Regions from separate parts of the Streptomyces sp. HNM0645 genome, predicted to be linked through region 1. Evidence: riboswitches for the same ligand, from Rfam matches in the RefSeq annotation. Region 1 holds a riboswitch; each other region holds the start of a gene.
The links. Region 1 has a riboswitch for cyclic di-AMP ahead of QMZ92_RS11045 (C40 family peptidase). Riboswitches for the same ligand answer to the same signal wherever they lie in the genome.
Positions count from the first base shown of each region.

Region 2: linked by a shared signal. The riboswitch ahead of QMZ92_RS21700 (LysM peptidoglycan-binding domain-containing protein) and the one ahead of QMZ92_RS11045 (C40 family peptidase) in region 1 are both predicted to bind cyclic di-AMP.
Region 3: linked by a shared signal. The riboswitch ahead of QMZ92_RS06550 (C40 family peptidase) and the one ahead of QMZ92_RS11045 (C40 family peptidase) in region 1 are both predicted to bind cyclic di-AMP.

Region 1 covers NZ_JASHLT010000014.1:30,994-38,201, forward strand. The annotation lists gene QMZ92_RS11035 (ATP-dependent Clp protease proteolytic subunit) at 1-555, shown strand, start outside; gene QMZ92_RS11040 (hypothetical protein) at 563-871, shown strand; cyclic di-AMP (ydaO/yuaA leader) riboswitch at 1,219-1,392, shown strand; gene QMZ92_RS11045 (C40 family peptidase) at 1,396-1,872, shown strand; gene QMZ92_RS11050 (ATP-binding protein) at 2,064-2,504, opposite strand; gene QMZ92_RS11055 (helix-turn-helix domain-containing protein) at 2,764-3,621, shown strand; gene QMZ92_RS11060 (DUF397 domain-containing protein) at 3,637-3,852, shown strand; gene QMZ92_RS11065 (8-amino-7-oxononanoate synthase) at 4,022-5,176, opposite strand; gene bioB (biotin synthase BioB) at 5,319-6,491, shown strand; gene QMZ92_RS11075 (adenosylmethionine--8-amino-7-oxononanoate transaminase) at 6,484-7,208, shown strand, end outside.
Region 2 covers NZ_JASHLT010000031.1:9,860-17,067, forward strand. The annotation lists gene QMZ92_RS21685 (DUF501 domain-containing protein) at 1-348, opposite strand, end outside; gene QMZ92_RS21690 (FtsB family cell division protein) at 386-850, opposite strand; gene eno (phosphopyruvate hydratase) at 965-2,245, opposite strand; gene QMZ92_RS21700 (LysM peptidoglycan-binding domain-containing protein) at 2,567-3,229, opposite strand; cyclic di-AMP (ydaO/yuaA leader) riboswitch at 3,233-3,396, opposite strand; gene QMZ92_RS21705 (transglycosylase family protein) at 3,653-4,633, opposite strand; gene QMZ92_RS21710 (cytochrome P450 family protein) at 4,797-6,047, opposite strand; gene QMZ92_RS21715 (Uma2 family endonuclease) at 6,156-6,785, shown strand; gene QMZ92_RS21720 (nucleoside triphosphate pyrophosphohydrolase) at 6,816-7,208, opposite strand, start outside.
Region 3 covers NZ_JASHLT010000007.1:129,086-136,293, reverse strand. The annotation lists gene QMZ92_RS06560 (M23 family metallopeptidase) at 1-320, shown strand, start outside; gene pcrA (DNA helicase PcrA) at 680-3,157, opposite strand; cyclic di-AMP (ydaO/yuaA leader) riboswitch at 3,368-3,536, shown strand; gene QMZ92_RS06550 (C40 family peptidase) at 3,535-4,713, shown strand; gene QMZ92_RS06545 (hypothetical protein) at 4,939-5,292, opposite strand; gene QMZ92_RS06540 (C40 family peptidase) at 5,544-6,593, shown strand.

The DNA.
Region 1 (7,208 bases):
GCCAAGCTGCTCGACGAACGGATCGTCTTCCTCGGCGCCCCGGTCGACGACACCTCCGCCAACGACGTCATCGCGCAGTTCCTGTACCTGGAGTACGCCGCGCCGGACCAGGACATCTCGCTCTACATCAACTCGCCCGGCGGCCCCGTCGGCGCCATGTCCGCCATCTACGACACGATGCAGACGGTGACCTGCGACGTCGTCACCACCTGCCTGGGACAGGCCGCGTCGACCGCCGCCGTACTGCTCGCCGCCGGAACCCCGGGCAAGCGCGCGACCCTGCCCGGTGCGCGCGTGGTCGTCCAGCAGCCCTCGCTGCCCGAGCCGGTGCAGGGGCAGCCCACCGATCTGGACATCCGGGCACAGGAGTTGCTGCGGCTGCGGGATCAACTCACGGCCATGCTCGCCCACCACACCGGCCGGAGCGCCGAACGCATCGCCGCCGACCTCGACCGCGACACCGTGTTCGACGCTGCGGGAGCCCGTGACTACGGGCTGGTCGACCACATCGTCAAGAACCGGAAGACGTTCCTCACTTCCGTCGGCCGCGGGTGAGCGGGCGGTGCTGCCACCCGAACTGCCGCCGCTGCCCGCGCTGACACGCGCCGAGAGCGAGTTCGTCGACAGCTATCTCGAAGTGGTCGACCAGCTGGGAAGGATCAACCCGGCACGCGGGACACACACGTATGGAGCCCTCCGCGCCGCACAGGCCCTGGTCGCGCAGGCCACGGCGCTTCGCGACGCTCTGACGGTGATGCACATGCGCGGCGAGAGCGAGCTGCACACCGTCACATTGGCCCGCGCGCTACGGGTATTGGACGGGGAACGCCGAGCCTCCCGGATCACCGTGCCACCGGAGCAACACAGTTGACGACCCACTGCGATAGGGGCGATCCGGCGCCCGCGACCCGCCCGAGAGGCGTACGACCGGGTGTCGCCCATCCGGACCAGTGAGGGCTTCGACTTTCGTCCTGTGCAAGTTGCGCAACCGCATCGCCCGGTCGGCCCAATGACGCACTCCGCCGCAGGTACGGGGCTCGTCACCCGGCGACACCCGGTCCCCCGAACGGCCCTGTCCACTCGAACAGATCAGTGGTGAGGAGCCTCACAAATCGTCGTTTCGACTCGGAAATCCGGCAGCTCGTGGGTCAAGATCCCTGGGACGACAAGCCCCCGCCACCGCGGCGGGGCGGTCCGGGCGGACGCCGAGTCCTGCCGCCGCACCGGATGCCTGGTCGACATGAGGGCTTCGGCAGGAGTGGAGGACCCAGCATTGCGGGCCGACCACCGCGACGGTGGCTGGTCCTTGGGGTGAAGCCGTGTGAGCGGCCGGGCGTCTTCGCCAGTCCGAACCCGACAGGTCATCCTTCACAGGCGGCTGACGAAGGGTTGCGCATGGCTGCGCAGACACATCTCCCGTCCCTGCTGTCCCGGACGGGTGCCGTCTCGGCACTCACGATCGCCGCCGTCGGCGGCTCGCTGATCGTGCCGGGCGGTGCGCCGGAGGCACAGGCGGCCTCGGCGCACGCGACGAAGGCTCTCAAGGTCGCCGCGTCGAAGAAGGGGGCCCCGTACAGGTACGGGGCCACCGGTCCGAGCCGCTTCGACTGCTCGGGGCTCACGCTCTACGCCTACAAGAAGGCGGGCAAGCGACTGCCGCGCACGGCCCAGCAGCAGTACAACCGCACCCGTCACGTCTCCGCTTCCCAGCGGCAGCGCGGTGACCTGGTGTTCTTCCAGTCGCGAGGGTACGTGTACCACGTCGGCATCTACGCCGGGGCAGGGAAGATCTGGCACTCGCCGAAGACCGGTTCCGTCGTGAAGCTGACCAAGATCTGGTCCAAGGGCGTCCGGTACGGCCGCGTGCGCTAGCGGACATCGGCGCCGCCGGCCGTGCGCACCGGCGGCGCCGATGCCCCGTCGGCCGAGGTGGCGCCGCGCAGCGGCGGGGCGGTCTCCGGCGTCGGCCCCCGAGCGTGGAACGTCGGCCGGCGCGGGCACGTCGTTCGGCGCGGGCACGTCGGCCGGCGCGGGCCCACCACTGCGGTGACCGGTCCGGGCACTCAGTGCGGAGGCTCGGCGCCGGCCACGCTCCAGGGGATCGCGATCCAGACGGTCTTGCCGCCCTCGGGCGTGGGGTCGACGTGCAGCCTTCCCCCGCATTCCGCGATGAGCCAGCGGATGATGACCATGCCGCGGCCGTTGTCCTGCTGCACGGCCGCGGGCAGGCGCTGGGGCCTGCGGGGATGGCTGTCCGTGACGCCGATGCACAGACGCTCGTCGCGCTCCAGCCGGACGTCCACCGTGAAGGTCGGGGACAGCCCGAAGGTGTGCTGGACGGCGTTGGTGGTGAGCTCGGAGACGATGAGACGCACCGTGTCGGCGGTGTCGGTCTCCCCCGGCACTCCCCATTCGGCGAGGACCTCGGAGACGTATCTGCGCGCGGCGGATACCGAGGCGGGATCGCTCGGCAGAGTGACGGAGGCTTCCTGATGGTCTGCCATGGCGAGCTGTCCCTTTCCCACCGGGGCTGCCGGAGCGCGGCACGTAGCGGATTGGATGCCGGAACAGCCTCGGACTGCGCTTCGCGCCAGACTGCCACTGTTGCCACCCCCATGGCAGGGGATCCACCTGGATATGCATATATCTGTCGCTCAAAGCGGTGAACTCTGCTACGCGAGAGCGTATTTGGGCGCACACTTGGCGCTGCGTCCGCCGGTGCCCGGCGGCCGTGGGGCAGCGGGGAACAGGAGGAGATTCGGCATGCGGCAGGGTCCCGCGGTGCGCCGGCGCAAGCTCGGGGAGGAACTGCGCGGTCTGCGGCTGGGCGTCGGCCTGACGAGCCGGGAGGCGGCGCTGCTCGTGGGCTGGAACCAGTCGAAGGTGAGCCGCATAGAGACCGGAACGAGCGGTGTGAAACCGGCCGATGTGGCCCGGCTGCTGGACGCCTACGGAGTCGCCGACCAACGGCTGCGCGAGCTGCTGGGGACGCTGGCCGGTACGGCGGACGGTGGAGGAAAGGGCTGGTGGCACGCGTACCGCGGGGTGATTCCGCCGCAGTACCGGGACTTCATCAGCCTGGAGTCCCAGGCGAGCGCGGCGCGCACCCTGGAGACCTCGGTGGTGCCCGGGCTGCTGCAGACGCCCGACTACGCGCGGGCGGTGACCCGTTCGGCACTGGAGAGCGTGCCGACGGCGACGGTCGACTCACTGGTGGAAGTGCGCATCGCGCGTCAGCGCGTGCTGCGGGCGGAACGCCCGCTGACCTTCAGTGCCGTGCTGGACGAGGCGGTCCTGCGGCGCCAGGTGGGCGGTCGGGAGGTGATGCGGGGACAGCTTCGTCGGGTGCTGGAGATGGCCCAACTCCCGCATGTTCGGTTGCAGGTGCTGCCCTTCTCGACGGGCGGCTACGTGGGACTGACTGGATCTTTCGTTATCTTCTCCTTTCCGAACACTTCTGATCTAGACGTGGTTGTTCTCGACCACTTGACGAGTAGTCTCTACCTCGAACGGAAGGAAGACCTCGAGACGTACGGCGCTGCTTTCCGCACCATGCAGGCGCATGCGCTCTCGCCGACTGACTCGTTGGATCTCGTCGCAGGGATCCGTGACGGCGTGTAGGGAAGGCACCCCCCAATGTCTGCTCACGACGCACGTGTACGCCCTCTGCCGGGCACGTCCTGGCAGCGCAGCAGCCGCAGCGTGGGAATGAACAACTGCGTGGAGACCGCCCTGTGCGCCGACGGCGCCCTGGCGGTGCGCGACTCGAAGAATCCCGGACTGCCGCTCCTCGTGTTCTCACCGGCCGCCTGGACCGGCTTCCTCAGTGGGCTGGGCGCGCCGTCGCGATGAACGGACCCGCGCCGCAAGCGCGGATCCCCTGCCCGGCCCGCCTCCTCATCCCGGTTCCGCCCGTACCCTCGGCGTGACCGGTGCCCCTCGGCGCCACCCCGGACGCCCGGCACCGTGTCCCAGGCCCGGCACCGGACCAGACGCGCGGCGTCCCACACGCGGTGCCGGGTCAGACACCGGGCGCCGTCTCCAGGATGGTGGCGACCGCCGCCCCGATCTGCCGATCGGTGAGGTCGGCGCGCGCGGTGAGCCTGATCCGTGAGATCCCGTCCGGCACGGACGGCGGCCGGAAGCACCCCACGGCCAGACCTGCGGCACGGCAGTCCGCCGCCCAGCGCACCGCCGACTCGGGTGAGGGCGCCTGTACGGAGACGACAGCCGCGTCGGGCCTGGCGGCGGTCAGTCCCGCCTCCGTCAGCCGCCCGTGCAACGTGCGCGCCACGACCCGGGCCCGGTCCGCGAGCGCGGGCTCACGGCGCAGGAGCCGCAGGCTCGCGAGGGAGGCGCCCACGGCGGCCGGGGCGAGCCCGGTGTCGAAGATGAACGTCCGGGCGGCATTGACGAGGTGCTCGACGACCCGCGCCGGGCCGAGGACCGCTCCGCCCTGGCTGCCCAGCGACTTGGAGAGGGTGAGCGTGGCGACGACACCCGTGGCCCCCGCGAGACCGGCGGCGTTCAGGGCTCCCCTGCCGCCTTCGCCGAGGACGCCGAAGCCGTGCGCGTCGTCCACCACCAGGGCCGCCCCGTGTGCGCGGCACACACCGGCGAGGGCGGCCAGCGGCGCGGCGTCGCCGTCCACCGAGAAGACCGAGTCGGTCACGAGCAGGGCTCGCCGGCCCGAGTGGGCGTCGAGCACCTTGGCCACGGCCTCCGGATCGGCGTGCGTCACGACGGCGGTATCCGCCCGCGACAGCCTGCAGCCGTCGACGATCGAGGCGTGGTTGCCGGCGTCCGAGACGATGAGCGACCCGTGCGCGCTGAGCGCCGTGAGCGCCGCGAGGTTCGCCGCGTACCCCGAGGAGAACACCAGGGCCGCCTCGAACCCGCAGAACTCGGCGAGTTCGCGCTCCAGTTCCGCGTGCAGTTCGGTACTTCCGGTCACCAGCCGCGACCCGGTCGCCCCCGCTCCCCAGCGCCGGGCGGCCGAGGCGGCCGCCTCGGTGACCTCCGCCCGGCGAGTGAGGCCCAGGTAGTCGTTGCCGGCCAGGTCGAGCAGGGCCGACTCGGCGGGCCGGGGACGGAGCGCACGGACGAGGCCCGCCTCCGCACGGCGGCGTGCCGCGTCGTCCGTCCAGTCGAAAGGATCCTGAGGCACTGGGGGCATGGTCCGGTCCTTTTGTAGGCAGCGAACAGACCCTAGCGGGGGACGCCGGAGGTCAGAGTGTGGCCATACACACACCTCAAACGGGGGCTGTTGTGGAGTTCCTCCTTGGCCGGGGGGTGCCCGGTAGGCGAGGATCTGCGCCATGGACCTCCTGAACACGCTGGTGGACAAGGGCCTGCGGCGTGAGCTGCCGACCCGCGAAGAAGCGCTCGCCGTACTGGCGACCTCCGACGACGACCTGCTCGATGTGGTGGCCGCGGCCGGAAAGGTGCGCCGTCAGTGGTTCGGGCGGCGGGTGAAACTGAACTATCTCGTCAACCTCAAGTCCGGGCTGTGTCCGGAGGACTGTTCGTACTGTTCCCAGCGGCTCGGTTCCAAGGCGGAGATCCTCAAGTACACCTGGCTGAAGCCGGACGAGGCCTCCGAGGCGGCGGCCGCCGGGGTCGCGGGCGGCGCGAAGCGGGTCTGCCTGGTCGCCAGCGGCCGCGGCCCCACGGACCGTGACGTCGATCGCGTCTCGAAGACCATCGCCGCCATCAAGGAGCAGAACGACGGCGTCGAGGTGTGCGCGTGTCTGGGACTGCTCTCCGAAGGCCAGGCGGAGCGGCTGCGCGAGGCCGGCGCCGACGCGTACAACCACAACCTCAACACGTCCGAGGGGACGTACGGGGACATCACGACCACCCACACGTACGCGGACCGCGTGGACACCGTCCAGAAGGCCCATGCCGCCGGACTGTCCGCCTGCTCGGGGCTGATCGCGGGCATGGGGGAGAGCGACGAGGACCTGGTCGACGTGGTGTTCGCGCTGCGGGAGCTGGACCCCGACTCGGTGCCGGTGAACTTCCTGATCCCGTTCGAGGGCACTCCCCTGGCGAAGGAATGGAATCTGACCCCTCAGCGGGCGCTGCGCATCCTCGCCATGGTGCGATTCGTGTGCCCGGACGTGGAGGTGCGCCTCGCGGGTGGTCGCGAGGTCCATCTGCGCACCCTGCAGCCGCTGGCGCTGCACCTGGTCAACTCGATCTTCCTTGGCGACTACCTCACCAGTGAGGGCCAGGCAGGCAAGGCGGACCTGGAGATGATCACGGACGCGGGCTTCGAGGTGGAGGGCTCGGACACCACGACGCTGCCGGCGCACCGTGCGGACGCCGCGTCGGGCGGCTGCGGTTCGCACGGCGGCGGGGGCTGCGCCCCGTGCGGCGACACCACCGGGGAATCCGCGCCGGAGGCCGCCGGCGCCTCCGGGGCGCGCCCCGACCTGGTGGCTGTCCGCCGCCGCGGCGCGGGAACCGACCTCGCCCCCAATGCGTAGCTCCGGGGCCCGCGATCTGGTGGCCCTGGACCGGGCCCACGTCTGGCACCCGTACGGTCCCATGCCGGGCCGTACGGACCCGCTGGTCGTGGAGTCCGCGTCCGGGGTGCGTCTCCGGCTCGCCGAGCCGGCACACGGGCAGACCGAATTGGTGGACGGCATGTCCTCCTGGTGGTCCGCGGTCCACGGCTACAACCACCCCGTACTCAACGAGGCCGCGCGCGGCCAGCTGGAGCGGATGAGTCACGTCATGTTCGGCGGGCTCACCCACGAGCCGGCCGTCCGGCTCTCGACCCGGCTCGTCGAGATCACTCCGGAGCCCCTGCGGCACGTCTTCCTCTGCGACTCGGGCTCGGTCTCCGTCGAGGTCGCGGTGAAGATGTGCCTCCAGTACTGGCGTTCGACGGGCCGTCCGGCCAAGCGCCGGCTGCTGACCTGGCGCGGCGGCTACCACGGCGACACCTGGCAGCCCATGTCGGTGTGCGACCCCGAGGGCGGGATGCACGAGTTGTGGTCCGGGGTCCTGCAGCGGCAGATCTTCGCCGACGCGCCCCCGGCCGGCCACGACCTGCCGTACGACCCCGCCTACGCGGACCATCTGCGCGCACTCGTCGCGCGGCATGCGGACGAACTCGCCGCTGTGATCGTGGAACCGGTGGTGCAGGGCGCGGGCGGGATGCGGTTCCACTCCCCCGCGTACCTGCGGGTGCTGCGGGA
Region 2 (7,208 bases), on a different contig from region 1:
CTCCTCGATCTCGTCCCGGCGCCGGACGTAGTCCTCGTGCGCCGCCCGGTACGCCGCCGCCAGGTCGGGATCGGCCTGCAGACGCTCGGTCATCTCCTTCATGACGCCGTTCGCCTCGAGCGTGCCGATGGCCGAGGCCGCACGCGGGCAGGTCAGGTAGTACAGCGTCGGGAAGGGCGTGCCGTCCTCCAGCCGCGGTGCCGTCTCGACCACGTCGGGCCGGCCGCAGGGGCAGCGGTGGGCGATGGCCCGCAGACCGCGCGGCGGGCGGCCGAGCTGCTCCTTGAAAGCGGCGATGTCCTCCGCGGTGGGCGGGGTGGGCGCGGTGCTCGGCGGGGGCGTGTCCATGGGATGTGTATGTCTCTTCGTCGGTTCCGTGTCTTGGCTAGCGTCGCGCGTCGGCGCGGTCGACGCCGTCCCAGACGTTCGAGTACCAGGGACGGCCGACACCGGCCTCCTCGGCACGTGGCTCACGGGCCGCCCGCGGGTCGACCACGATGTACCCGGTCTCGCCGGGCCGGACCATGTGCAGGTGCTCACGGGCCAGCCGCATGACGTACGCGTCGTCCTGGAGGCGGGCCTTCTCGTCGCGCAGCCGCTCCACGCGCTCGCGGGCCGCGGCGGCCAGCCGCTGCTGCTCATCGATCTCGTTCCGCTGCGACACGTACGCACGCATCGGATAGGCGAGCGCGACGATCATCGAGCATACGACGAGTGCGAGGAAGGCGGCCCGGCCGGTGAGCCTGGAGCGCCGGGCCTGCCGGCGGGACTGCGATCGGTAGACGCGGGCGGCGGTCTGCTCACCGAGCAGCCGCAGCCTGGTCGCGGTGGAGAACCGGTCCCGGGCCATCAGTGCGCCTCCCCTTCACGTGCGTACGTCCCCGCACACGGTACGGGACCGTGTGCGGGGACGTACGCAACCTCCGGCCCCGACGGGCTCGCCGCCCGGCGGGGTCGTCCGGAATCAGCCCTTGAAGCGCGGGAACGCGCTGCGGCCGGCGTACACCGCGGCGTCGTCGAGGATCTCCTCGATGCGCAGGAGCTGGTTGTACTTGGCGACGCGCTCGGAACGGGCCGGGGCACCGGTCTTGATCTGACCGCAGTTGGTGGCGACGGCCAGGTCGGCGATGGTGACGTCCTCGGTCTCGCCGGAGCGGTGGGACATCATGCACTTGAAGCCGCTGCGCTGGGCCAGCTCGACCGCGTCGAGGGTCTCGGTCAGCGAGCCGATCTGGTTGACCTTGACCAGGAGGGCGTTGGCGGCGGCTTCGTCGATACCGCGGGCGAGGCGCTCGGGGTTGGTCACGAACAGGTCGTCGCCGACCAGCTGGACCTTGGCACCGAGCTTCTCGGTGATCGTCTTCCAGCCGTCCCAGTCGTCCTCGAACAGCGGGTCCTCGATCGAGACCAGCGGGTAGGCGGAGACCAGCTCCTCGTAGTACTCGGTCATCTCGGCGGCCGAGCGGGACTTGCCCTCGAACTCGTAGGCGCCGTCCTTGTAGAACTCGGAGGCGGCGACGTCGAGCGCGAGCGCGATGTCCTTGCCCGGCGTGTAGCCGGCCTTCTTGATCGCCTCGAGGATGAGGTCGAGGGCCTCGCGGTTGGAGCCCAGGTTCGGGGCGAATCCGCCCTCGTCGCCGAGTCCGGTGGAGAGTCCCTTCTCCTTCAGGACCTTCTTCAGGGTGTGGTAGACCTCGGTGCCCCAGCGCAGGGCCTCGGAGAAGGACTCCGCGCCGATGGGCGCGATCATGAACTCCTGGATGTCCACGTTGGAGTCGGCGTGCGAGCCGCCGTTCAGGATGTTCATCATCGGAACGGGCAGCAGGTGCGCGTTCGGGCCGCCGAGGTAGCGGAACAGCGGCAGGTCGGACGCTTCGGAGGCGGCGTGCGCGACGGCGAGGGAGACGCCGAGGATCGCGTTGGCGCCGAGGGAGGACTTGTCCGGGGTGGCGTCGAGGTCGAACATCGCCTGGTCGATCAGGCGCTGCTCGGTGGCGTCGTAGCCGACGAGCTCGGGGCCGATCTGCTCGATGACGGCGAGGACGGCCTTCTCGACACCCTTGCCCAGGTAGCGGTTCGGGTCGCCGTCGCGGAGCTCGAGGGCCTCGAAGGCGCCGGTGGACGCACCGGACGGAACGGCAGCACGGCCGGTGCTGCCGTCGTCGAGGCCGACCTCGACCTCGACCGTGGGGTTGCCTCGGGAGTCCAGGATTTCCCGGGCTACGACGACGTCGATGGACGGCACGAGCATCTCCTTCTGGGATGTGACGCGTGAGGTGACACAAGCGGGGCCGTGTCGGTGCAGGGCCGCTTCGGCCTTGCGGCAAGAGCCTAACCGCCCGGGTGCCATCGTCCGGCAGATGCCCGCCCCGTGGGACGGAAAACCGGCCGGAACGGACAAAGACCCCGGCCCGGGGGTACCTCCCGTGCCCGCGGGACTGCGGGGAGCACGGGGATGCCGCACCGGGCCGGGGCCTGGGGACGGGGGGTGCACCGCCCGGTGGTCCGCCGGGCCCACCGGACGACGGTCACCTCCCGGGGACCACGAGGGTCCCCGGGCCGGGCATCAGCTCAGGTGGAGCTTCTGGCCGGGGTGGATGACGTTCGCGTCCTCGACGATGTCCTTGTTCAGCTCGAACAGCTTCTTCCAGCCACCCTTGACCTTCTCGGCGTCGGCGATCCCGCTGAGGGTGTCGCCGGCCTTGACCGTGTACTCGCCGTCGCCCTTCTTGACCGGGGCGGCGGCGCGCTCGGAGCGGCTGGTCGGGACCTCGGCTCGCTGCGGGGCGGCGGGCTCGGCCTTGGGCTCGGCGGCCTTGGGGGCGGCCGGGGCGGCGCCGCCGTACGAGGCGTTCGACAGTCCGGTGCCGCAGTTCGGCCAGGCCCCCTTGCCCTGGCCCGCCAGGACCTTCTCGGCGATCTGGATCTGCTGCGCCTTGCTGGCCTTGTCGGCGGTGGGGGCGAACGCGGTGCCCCCGTAGGCGGCCCAGGTGGAGGCCGAGAACTGCAGCCCGCCGTAGTAGCCGTTGCCTGTGTTGATCGACCAGTTGCCGCCGGACTCGCACTGGGCGACGGCGTCCCACTCGGAGGCGGTGGCGGCGGACGCGGTGCCCGAGGCCATCAGCGGGGCGGCGATGGCGGCGCCGGCGACACCGGCGAGCGTGGCGACACGGGTGGACCGCTGGAAGACCGTCGGGCGACGGTGCTTGCCCTTGCCGGAAAGCAGCATCGAAGTTCTCCTCACCGACGCCTGCGAGGTGAGCTGTCGGGTTCGGGCCGATGTGGTGCCCGGCCGTGCGACGAACGCACGGCTCCACCCCTAGCCGGGCGGCCCTCATCGGGCCTGTCCGGCACTTACCTTGGGTCCCCCGCTCCTGCCTTCGGCGCTTGCGCGACGACTGTTCCCGGCGGCCGCCGGCAGGATTCGGCGTGCGGTCGTCGGGGCCCGCGTTGCGAGCGGTTCAGACCGTAGACACACGTCTCCCCGATGTTCAAAGACGAACATCGGGGAGAAATCGCCCAAAACTGACGGGGTGACATGTCCGTTTTCGCAGGTGGGAGCCACGATGACCGGAGTTGACCGGCTAGCGGCGCCAGTTGACCGGAAGAGACTCTTGTCTCACTCGCACAGAACCGGACATAAACACCTGAACTACTCCTTCAACTCGCCCTTCCCCGGGCCGAGATCGAGGCTCTGGCCAGGCAGGATGAGGTTCGCGTCGGAGCCGACGACGTCCTGGTTCACCTCGTAGAGGGCGGGCCAGCCGCCGGGCACCTGGTTCGCGTCGGCGATCGACGACAGGTTGTCGCCGACGCGGACGACGTACTCATCTCCCGTGGCGGCGTCATCCCGTGTCGTTCCATCACCTCGTGAGGCATGTCGACCGGATTCACGGTCATCGCCCGAATTGCCCGCCTCATCCCCTTCGGTGGCGGGGGTGCCCCGGTGCTTGCCGGTGCCCGCCTCCGCGCCGGCCTCGCCGGACGCCTCCGCGCTCCCACCGGAGCCCTCGGCGGATCCGGCGGACTCCGGGAACCCGGACGGTGAGGAGGACTGCCCGGACGGCTCGGACGACTCGGACGACTCGGACGACTCGGACGACTCGGAGGCGGACTCGCCCGCGCCCGACCGGGACCCGGCCGGCGAGGGGTCCCCGGCATCCGGCTCGGGCACGGAATCCGCCCCGTCGCCGAACGAGGGCCCCTTCACGACGTCGCCCAGCGGGTCGGCCGACGGGGTGCCGGCGGGCTCGGAGCCACCGCCGCCCAGACCCGTGATCGATCCGCAGCTCTCCCAGGCGGAGGCACCCTGGGCGGCGAGGACCATCTCGGCGACCGAGATCTGCTCGGAGGGGCTGGCGAGGTCCGCGCGCGGCGCGTACGCGGTGCCGCCGTACGCCTCCCAGATCTCCTGGGACATCTGGAGGCCGCCGTAGTAACCGTTGCCGAGGTTGGCACTCCAGTCGCCGCCGCTCTCGCAGTCCGCGACACGGTTCCAGGTGGCGGTGTCGGCGGCGGACGCGGAACCCGCGCCGAGCAGCGGGATGGCGATGGCCGATCCGGTCACCCCTGCCGCGACGATGAGGGCGGGGACCTGACGAGGTCGGCGGTGTCGGCCGTTCCCGGACAGCATGCGGTGCGCCTTCCGTGTGACTACAGAAAACTCCAGGGACTCTCGAAGCGATTGAAACCTCGATGACCCGGAGTCGGGGTGAACGTAGCCGCACTCCGACGTCAGTCACAAGTCGATGCAGCGGAGATCACGTAAAAGTCACAGCCCTGACTGGCCGTCAGTTTCAGCGGCGGGTGAATTCAACGGGCAGAGTGCGCAATCCGCGCATGATAAGCCCCCCACGCCACCGCAATTCCGACGGATCGGCTGCAAGCCTCAAGTCGGGCAGCCGGGTGAGGAGGGTCGCGAGCGCGGTCTGCCCCTCCAGCCGCGCGAGCGGCGCGCCCAGGCAGTAGTGGATGCCGTGCCCGTACCCGAGGTGCTGGTTGTCCCGGCGGCCGAGATCGAGGCTGTCGGGCTCCGCGAACCGCTCAGGGTCGCGGTCCGCGGCGGCCAGCACGACGAGGACCGGGTCGCCGGCGGCGATGTCCCGGCCGCCGAGCGTCAGCGGCTCGGTCGCGAACCGCCAGGTGGCGAGCTCGACCGGCCCGTCGTAGCGCAGCAGTTCCTCGATCCCGGTGGCGAGCAGGCCGTTCTCGCCGGCGGCCAGCGAGTCCTGGAGCCGCTGCCGTTGCCCCGGGTTCCGCAGCAGCGCGTACGTGCCGTTCCCGATGAGGTTCACCGTGGTCTCGAACCCGGCGAAGAGGAGGATGAAGGCCATCGCGGCGGCCTCGTTCTCGGTGAGGTGCTCCCCGTGGTCGGACGCCTTGATGAGTCCCGAGATGAGGTCGTCACCGGGGGTTTCGCGCTTGCGGTGGATCAGGTCGGCGAGATAGCCGCGCATCTTCTTCACCGACCGGGCGACACCGCCGCGCGGGCCCCCGCCGTGACGGATCATCATCCCCGCCCAGTCCCGGAAGTCGTCCTGGTCCTCACGCGGGACGCCGAGCATGTCGCAGATGGCGTAGATGGGGAGCGGGAACGCGAACTCGTGGATGAGGTCCGCGCTACCCCGCTGCGCGAAACCGTCGATGAGCCGGTCCGTCAACTCCTGTACCCGGGGTGCGAACTCGGCCACCCGGCGGGGGGTGAACGCCTTCGACACGAGCCGCCGCAGCCGGGTGTGGTCGGGCGGGTCGATGTTGAGCAGGTGCGTCATCAGCTCCGCCTTGCGCTCCCCCGGGATCCCCGTCTTCCCCTTCGCGTGCGCGGGCTCGTCGTGGTGCGCGGGGTTCTTGCTGAGCCGCTGGTCCGCGAGGGCCTGCCGGGCGTCCGCGTACCTGGTGACCAGCCACGCCTCCACCCCGCTGGGCAGCCGGGTCCGGTGCACGGGCGAGTGCTCCCGGAGCCAGGCGTAGGCGGGGTACGGGTCGGTGGCGAACTCCCAGGTGAAGAGCTCGGGGGCGTCGGGGACGCGGGACGGCCGGTCGTGCATAGGACGACGTTAACCCGCACGGGCCCGGTCATCCGTTCGACGGACCTCTCCGCGTTCCCGGTGGGTAGGCTGACCGTACGCGCCAGACTCCGTCGTATGGGAGCGCTGATGAGTGCCGCAGCCGAAGACCGGAGGGAAGACCAGGACGGCCGGGAGGAGCAGTACGTGTTCCCGGTCCCGCCCCCCGGTGGGTGGACGGCGGACGACCTCGACCGGATCAAGGGTCTCCCGCCGCACACCGAGCTGATCGACGGGGGACTGTTCTTCGTGAGTCCGCAGACCTTCTTCCACATGGCCACGCTGCGGCTGCTGGAGAACGAACTGGTGCAGCAGACACCGGACGACCTCTACGTCGTCCGCGAGATGACCACCAAACTGGGCGTGCGCGACCGGCCGGAGCCCGATCTCATGATCGTGCGTGAAGGTGCCCTCATCGGGCCGGAGCAGACCTGGTACGCCCCGGAGGACATCCTGCTCGCCGTCGAGATCGTCTCGGACGAGTCCGTGCAGCGCGACCGCGAGCTCAAACCGCGCAAGTACGCGGCGGCCGGCATCCGGCACTTCTGGCGGGTCGAGAAGCACGACGACCTGCCCGTGGTGTACGTGTACGAGCTCGACCCCGCCACGAACGCCTACGCCGTCACCGGCATCCACCACAACCGGCTGAAGGCCGACGTCCCGTACCCCGTCGAGGTCGACCTCACCGCCGTGGACCGGCGGCGCGGAAAGCGGAACTGACGCACACGCCGGAGCGGCCGGCTCTCCCCGTCAGTCCCGGGCCGCGGACTCCGCCGCGCGGATCGCGTCGCGGTAGGCGCGGGCGGCGGCGCGGAGCGCGGCTTCCGGGTCGTGGCCCTCGGCCTCCGCGCGCACGGCCATCGCCAGCAGTTCGTAGCCGACGGCGCGGTCGCCGTCCCCCGTGGGCAGCTCCACGTCCAGCCCGGCCGTCCGCACCCGGCCCGCCAGTTTCGCGGCGAGCGCGAGTCCCGGCTGGCCGAGCGGGACGCCGTCGGTCACCGACTCCCGCCGCTTCTCGATCGCCTTGGTGCGCAGCCAGTGCTCCTTGACGTCCTCCGGGGTCTCGGCACTGGCGTCTCCGAAGACGTGCGGGTGGCGGTGGACGAGCTTGTCGACGATGGTCCCGGCGACGTCGTCGATCGA
Region 3 (7,208 bases), on a different contig from region 1:
TGCACACCGGAATCGACTTCCCCGTCTCGTACGGGACGCCGGTGATGGCCGCGACCGACGGCACCGTGCGGACGCAGTGGAACAGCGCGTACGGCAACATGGCCATCGTCACCGCCGCGGACGGCACGGAGACCTGGTACTGCCATCTGAGCAGCACCAAGATCCGCTCCGGCAAGGTCAAGGCCGGTGAAGTCATCGCCTATTCGGGCAACTCGGGCAACTCAACCGGTCCACATCTGCACTTCGAGGTACGGCCCGGCGGAGGGGCCGCGATCGACCCGCTGTCGTGGCTGCGCAGCCACGGTCTCAGCCCGACCTGATCCGGCGGGCGCCCGTACGTACGCCCCGGCCCGAACCACCCGGCCCGTCGTGCGCTTTCCGCGACCGCACGTGAGCCCTCGGCCCGCTCCCGGACCGGCGCACCGCCGGCCCCGCGCGAGTCCGTCGGCCACGGCCGCAACCCTCAGGGCCTGCCGAGCCCGCCGGTTCACGCCCCACCCCGGGCCGCCCGCACCCGTCAGGTCGAGCCGGCGCCGCCCATCGCACCTGCGCGCGTTGCGGTGGGCGGTGCACCGGCCCGCTCAGGTGCCGCGCAGGCGCCCGCCGCAGAGCCCCGCGGCACCCCGCGGCACGCCGTGTCCCTGCGGATCGCTCCGGATTCCGACCGGTTCTCAGCCCGTCAGAGCTTCTCCACCGGCGCGTACCGCAGCAGCAGCCGCTTCGGCTTGGCGTCGCCGAAGTCGATCGTCGCCTGGGCGTCAGCGCCCGAGCCCGTCACCGCCGTCACGGTCCCCAGTCCGAACTGGTCGTGGGTGACGCGGTCCCCCACGGCCAGGGTGATCACGGGCTTGTCCGTCGTCCGCCGCGTGGCGAAGCCCGACGGGCCGGAGCGGGACCGGGACGACGAGAGCGCCGAGGCGATGCCGGACGTCGGCCCCGCGGGCGCCGCCACCGGGCCCGTCCGCTTCCACTGCAGGTGTGCGTCCGGGATCTCCTCGAGGAAGCGCGAGGGAGGGTTGTAGGCGGGCTGGCCCCAGGCGCTGCGCATCGAGGAACGCGTCAGGTAGAGGCGCTCACGGGCACGGGTGATCCCCACGTACGCCAGACGGCGCTCCTCCTCCAGTTCCTTGGTCTGGCCGAGCGCCCGCATGTGCGGGAAGACGCCGTCCTCCATGCCGGTGAGGAACACGACGGGGAACTCCAGGCCCTTCGCCGTGTGCAGGGTCATCAGCGTGATGACGCCGCTGCCCTCCTCGTCCTCGTCGGGGATCTGGTCGGAGTCGGCGACGAGCGCGACCTGCTCCAGGAACTCGGCGAGCGTACCCGCCCCCTCCTCGGCGCCGCGCCCCTGCTCGAACTCCAGGGCCACCGCCGCGAGTTCCTGGAGGTTCTCGATACGGGTCTCGTCCTGGGGGTCGGTGGAGGCCTGCAGCTCGGCGAGATAGCCGGTCCGCTCCAGCACGGCCTCCAGCACCACCGCGGGGCCCGCGCCCGAGTCGACGATCGTGCGCAGCTCCTCCATGAGCGTGTTGAAGCGCTTCACGGCGTTGGCGGAGCGGGCTGCCATGCCGTACGCCTCGTCGACGCGGCGCAGCGCCTGCGGGAACGTGATCCTCTCCCGCAGGGCGAGCGCGTCGATCATCGCCTCGGCGCGCTCGCCGATGCCGCGCTTCGGGACGTTCAGGATCCGCCGCAGTGGCACGTTGTCCTCGGGGTTGGCGAGGACCCGGAGGTACGCCAGGACGTCCCGGACCTCCTTGCGCTCGTAGAAACGCACACCGCCGACGACCTTGTACGGCAGGCCGACGCGGATGAAGATCTCCTCGAAGACACGGGACTGGGCGTTGGTCCGGTAGAAGACCGCCACATCGCCGGCCCTGGCTTCGCCCGCGTCCGTCAGCCGGTCGATCTCGTCGGCGACGAACTGGGCCTCGTCGTGCTCGGTGTCCGCGACGTAGCCGGTGATCTGCGCTCCGGCGCCCGCGTTCGTCCACAGGTTCTTGGGACGGCGGCTCTCGTTGCGTTCGATCACGGCGTTGGCCGCGGAGAGGATCGTCTGGGACGAGCGGTAGTTCTGCTCGAGCAGGATCGTGGTCGCGTCCGGGTAGTCCTCCTCGAACTGGAGGATGTTGCGGATCGTGGCGCCGCGGAACGCGTAGATCGACTGGTCGGCGTCACCCACCACGCACAGTTCGGCGGGGCCGAGGTCGTCGTAGCCCGTGCCGACCAGCTCGCGCACGAGCGTGTACTGGGCGTGGTTGGTGTCCTGGTACTCGTCGACGAGGACGTGACGGAACCGGCGCCGGTAGTGCTCGGCGACGTCCGGGAACGCCTGGAGCAGATGGACCGTGGTCATGATGATGTCGTCGAAGTCCAGCGCGTTGGCCTCGCGCAGGCGGGCCTGGTACATCCGGTACGCCTCGGCCAGTGTCTTCTCGAAACCTCCCCCGGAGCCCTCGGCCTGGGAGTCACCCCCGCCTGCCTGGTCGGCGAAGGCCTCCTCGTCGATCAGCTCGTTCTTCAGGTTCGAGATCTTGGCGCTGAACGACTTCGGCGGGTAGCGCTTCGGGTCGAGGTCCAGATCGCGGCAGACCAGTGCCATCAGCCGCTTGGAGTCGGCGGCGTCGTAGATCGAGAAGGACGACGTGAAGCCGAGCCGCTTGCTCTCGCGGCGCAGTATGCGGACACACGCGCTGTGGAAGGTGGAGACCCACATGGCGCGGGCGCGCGGGCCGACGAGGTGCTCGACGCGCTCCTTCATCTCGCCCGCGGCCTTGTTGGTGAACGTGATGGCCAGTATCTGGCCGGGGTGGACGTCGCGGGTCGCCAGCAGATGGGCGATCCGGTGGGTCAGCACCCGGGTCTTGCCGGAGCCGGCGCCGGCGACGATGAGCAGCGGCGATCCCGTGTGGACGACGGCGGCGCGCTGCTGCTCGTTCAGCCCGTCGAGCAGGGCCGCCGGGTCGATGGCGGGGCGCGGGGCACCGTTGCGGTAGTGGGTGTCACCGGACGGGGGCGCGTCGAACCTGCCCTCGAAGAGGTCGTGCGGGACCTCGTCCGCGGGCAGGTGCTCGTCGTCCTCCGGTGGCGGGGGCTCCTCCGGGGCCGCGGTGCGCTGGAGGTCCGCCAGGAAACTGTCGTCAAAGAGGCTGCTCATCGCTCTCCGAGTCTAGGCGGCCCCACCGACGGCCCGCCGCCGCCTTCGCGGGAATCACCATCGGACACCTCCAGTCATGACACGGACACATAGTGCCAAGGTCACGGAAATGTATCGGGCAAATCGACCACTCTCCTTCACAGCAGCACCACACTTTGGCTAGCGTGCTCGCCCAGGCGGCCCGTACCCCCTTCGGCGAACCACGCCGGCCGGGCAGCCGCGCCGAATCCGTGCCCCTCACAGAGGAGTTCGGAACCGGGGACCCACTCACAAGCACAACCGGGGTGAATCGGGCCTGGTTTCACCTGGCCCGTAGGGCAAACCTTCCGTTCCGTCCGAACCCGACAGCTAACCCGGTAGGCGTTCCACGGAAGGAGATGCCGGCCTTGGCGTCGCACCGCAAGCCGCGCAGCCGCACACGTACGAACACACCTGCCGTCGGGATCACGACGGCCGCCATAGCGGGGGTCTCGCTCCTCTCGGCACAGAATGCGACAGCCGATCCGAAGCCCAGCATCGAGGAAGTCCAGAAGAAGGTCGACGACCTCTACCGCCAGGCTGGTTCGTCGACCCAGGAGTACAACAAGGCGAAGGAGGCCGCCGAGCAGCAGCGCCGCAAGGTGGACCGGGCCCTCGACGAGGCCGCCGAGCGCACGGAGGCCCTCAACGAGTCCCGGCGCGCCCTCGGTTCGTACGCGACCGCCCAGTACCGCACCGGCGCCGTCACCCCGACCGCCGCGCTGCTCTTCGCCGACAACCCTCAGTCCTACGCCGACCAGACACAACTGATGGACCGGCTGACCGAACAGCAGCGCGGCGCCGTCACCGACTACGAGACCCAGCGGGCCGAGGCGGCGAAGCAACGCGCCCAGGCCACCAGGAGCCTGGAGACGCTCACGGACTCGCAAGATTCGCTGCGCGTCAGGAAGCAGGCCGTCCAGAAGAAGCTCGCCGAGGCGCGGGAGCTGCTGTCGCAGCTGACCGCCGAGGAGCGCGCACGGCTCGCCGAACTCGAGCGCAAGAAGGAGGAGGAGGCCCGCCGGAAGGCCGAGGCGAGGGCCAAGGCGGAGGCCGAGGCCGAGGCCGAGGCCGAGCGGCAGCTCCAGGAGCGTGAGCGGGAGGAGCGGGAACAGGCGGGCACGGACACCAGCACCGGCACGGACACCGGCACGGGGACGGTCTCCGGAACGACCGGCGGCACGTACGCGGCCAAGGCCGAGAAGGTGCTGTCCTTCGCGCGGGCCCAGATCGGCAAGCCGTACGTCTGGGGTGCGACGGGCCCGAGCTCGTACGACTGCTCCGGGCTCACCCAGGCCGCCTGGCGCGCGGCGGGCGTCGACCTGCCCCGGACCACCTGGGACCAGGTGAAGGCCGGACAGAGTGTGGCGACGGCCGACCTGCTCCCGGGTGACCTGGTCTTCTTCTACGACGACATCAGCCATGTCGGGATCTACATCGGTGACGGCAAGATGATCCACGCCCCCAAGCCGGGCGCGAACGTCCGCGAGGAGTCGATCTACTACATGCCGATCCACAGCAGCATCCGGCCCGCGTAGCGTTCACGCGGGCCGGAGACCCGCACCGCCGCACTCGCGGAGTCACGGACTCGCGCCACAAGGCCCTTCGCAAGAGGGGGGTTGCGGCGCGAGCCGTGTACGGGAGGGCGGTGCGGCGGAGACCGGTCCCGGGGCCCGGTCCGTCACGGAGGCTCCCGGGCGGCTCGGGGCCGCGCGGCCGTGATGCCGCCGCCGCGGGCGGGACGCCCGGGGGCTCCGGACCACTCAGGTCCAGAGGGTCGCGATGAAGACGTTCGCCAGGGTCAGGCCGCCGACCGCCCCGAACAGCCCCTTGTCCACGGTCTCCTCGTCCCGCTTGACGTAGACCAGGGCAAGGATCACCAGGAGCACGGCGAGCTTGATGCCGATCTTGAGGTTGTTCACGGGCTGGTCGTCCGCCTGGTTCAGTCCGACCAACGCCACGCCCGTCACCAGCATGGTCAGCGCGCCGTGCAGCATCCCGGGGGTGAAGCGCGCCGTCCCCGCCCCCATCGCCTTCATCTGGGTGAGGAAGCCGCCGAGCAGCGCCGCGATACCGATGATGTGCAGGGCGACGAAGACATTGATGAGTACGTCCATGGCACCGGAGCCTAGCCGGACGGTCCCAAAGCGAACCCGGGCGGTCCATCTCATGCCAATTCCGTTCATGGTGCCACTTCTCCGTGACCGGGAGCTCTAGCGTCCTCACCCAGGTGGCCGGCTTCACCACCGTCCGTTACCCGGACGGCTGCCGACCGCCCCCGCCGGAAGAGCCGGTGGCGGGCCGCTCCCCCTGTGCGGTCCGCCGCCGGTACCCGTACCGGCGGGCCCCTACGGAAGGACAGGCCCTCGTGGCAGCGCACCGCAAACCCAGGCAGCGCACGCTTCCCGGAACCGCCGCACGCCTCTCCGCCACTCTCGCGCTCGCCGGTGCGGCCACCGCCACCGCCTTCGAGGGCGCCGGGCACGCCGAGCCGGTGCCCGCTCCGGACGAGGTCCGGGCCGGGGCTGACCGGCTCTACCAGGAGGCGGAGGCCGAGACCGAGGAGTACAACGGGGCGAAGGAGAAGGCCGATACGGCACGGAGGGAGGCCGGGGAACTCCGTGACGAGGCCGCCCGGCGCACGGAGCGCCTGAACGCCTCCCGCGACGCGCTGGGTTCCTTCGCGACGGCGCAGTACCGGGCGGGCGGCCTCGATCCCGCCCTGCGGCTCGTCCTCGACTCCGACCCGGCGCGATACCTCGCGGGCGCCGAGCTGACCGAGCGGGTCGGCGACCGCCAGGCCGCGGCCCTCGCCGCGGTGCGGCGGCAGATGAGGGAGCTCGAGCAGGTGCGCGCCGAGGCCGGTGAGCGGCTCGCCGAGCTCGAGGAGCAGCGGGCACGCGTGGCCCACCACCGCGCGGAGGTACGGAAGAAGCTGGCCGCGGCCGAGGCCCTGCTGGCACGCCTCACCGCCGAGCAGCGCGCCGCCTACGCCGGCCGGGACGGCACCGCCACGGGCCGTGCGGACCGCGCCACGGTCCGCACCGCGCCCGCCGTCGACGCGCCCAACCCCCGTGCCGCACAGGCCGTCGCCTATGCCTACGGGGCACTCGGCAAGCCCTACGTCTGGGGCGCGACGGGGCCGTCCGCCTTCGACTGCTCGGGGCTGACCCAGGCCGCCTGGCGCTCCGCCGGGGTCGCGCTGCCGCGTACCACGTACACCCAGATCAACGCGGGACAGCGGGTGCCGCGGTCCCGGCTCGCGCCGGGAGACCTGGTGTTCTTCTACTCCGGCGTCTCGCACGTGGGGCTGTACATCGGCGATGGCCGGATGATCCACGCCCCTCGTCCGGGAGCGCCCGTACGGATCGCGCCGATCGACCAGATGCCCTACGCGGGAGCGACGCGTATCGCCTGAGGGCTGTCCCGCGACCCCGGGGACCGGCGCGCTGCGTCGGATGCAGTGCGTCGGAAGGCGGAGAGTCGTCCCCGTACCGGGTACATTCGGGAGATTCGGCACAGCACCGCTCCAGGTCCCGCCACGAAAGCAGATCTCGCAGATCGATCAGGGGGCAAGCGCCCTGACACCGCTTCCACACGGGTGAGTTCACCGGCCGACCGGGCCGCGAGGTCCCGGGCCAGGTCGCGGTCCCGTGCCGCGGGAGGGGAAGTGCTGCAGCCTGTGCGGCCCGCCATGCCCCAGCGCCTCGGCCAGTGCCCAGCGGTTGCGCCGTTCCAGCTCCGTCCAGTTCGCCGGCCGCCTACCCAACGCATGCACGGATCGAAGCGGCGGGGCTGAGAGGGAGGTCACACGTCACCGTGCCAGCCCCCGAATCGCCCTGGCGTACGGCACGGTCGTGCGCGGCAGCTCGGTCAACCGGGAGCGCTGCGTGGGGACTTCGAGTACCGGGTGGGAACGGCAGGACCCTACCGCCGAACTACCCAACGGTAACCTCAAATTTCACACAGCTTCTCGACGTCGCTGGACGCGGCAGAAGTGCCCACCTACGCTTCTTGGTGTCCCAACGGTCTT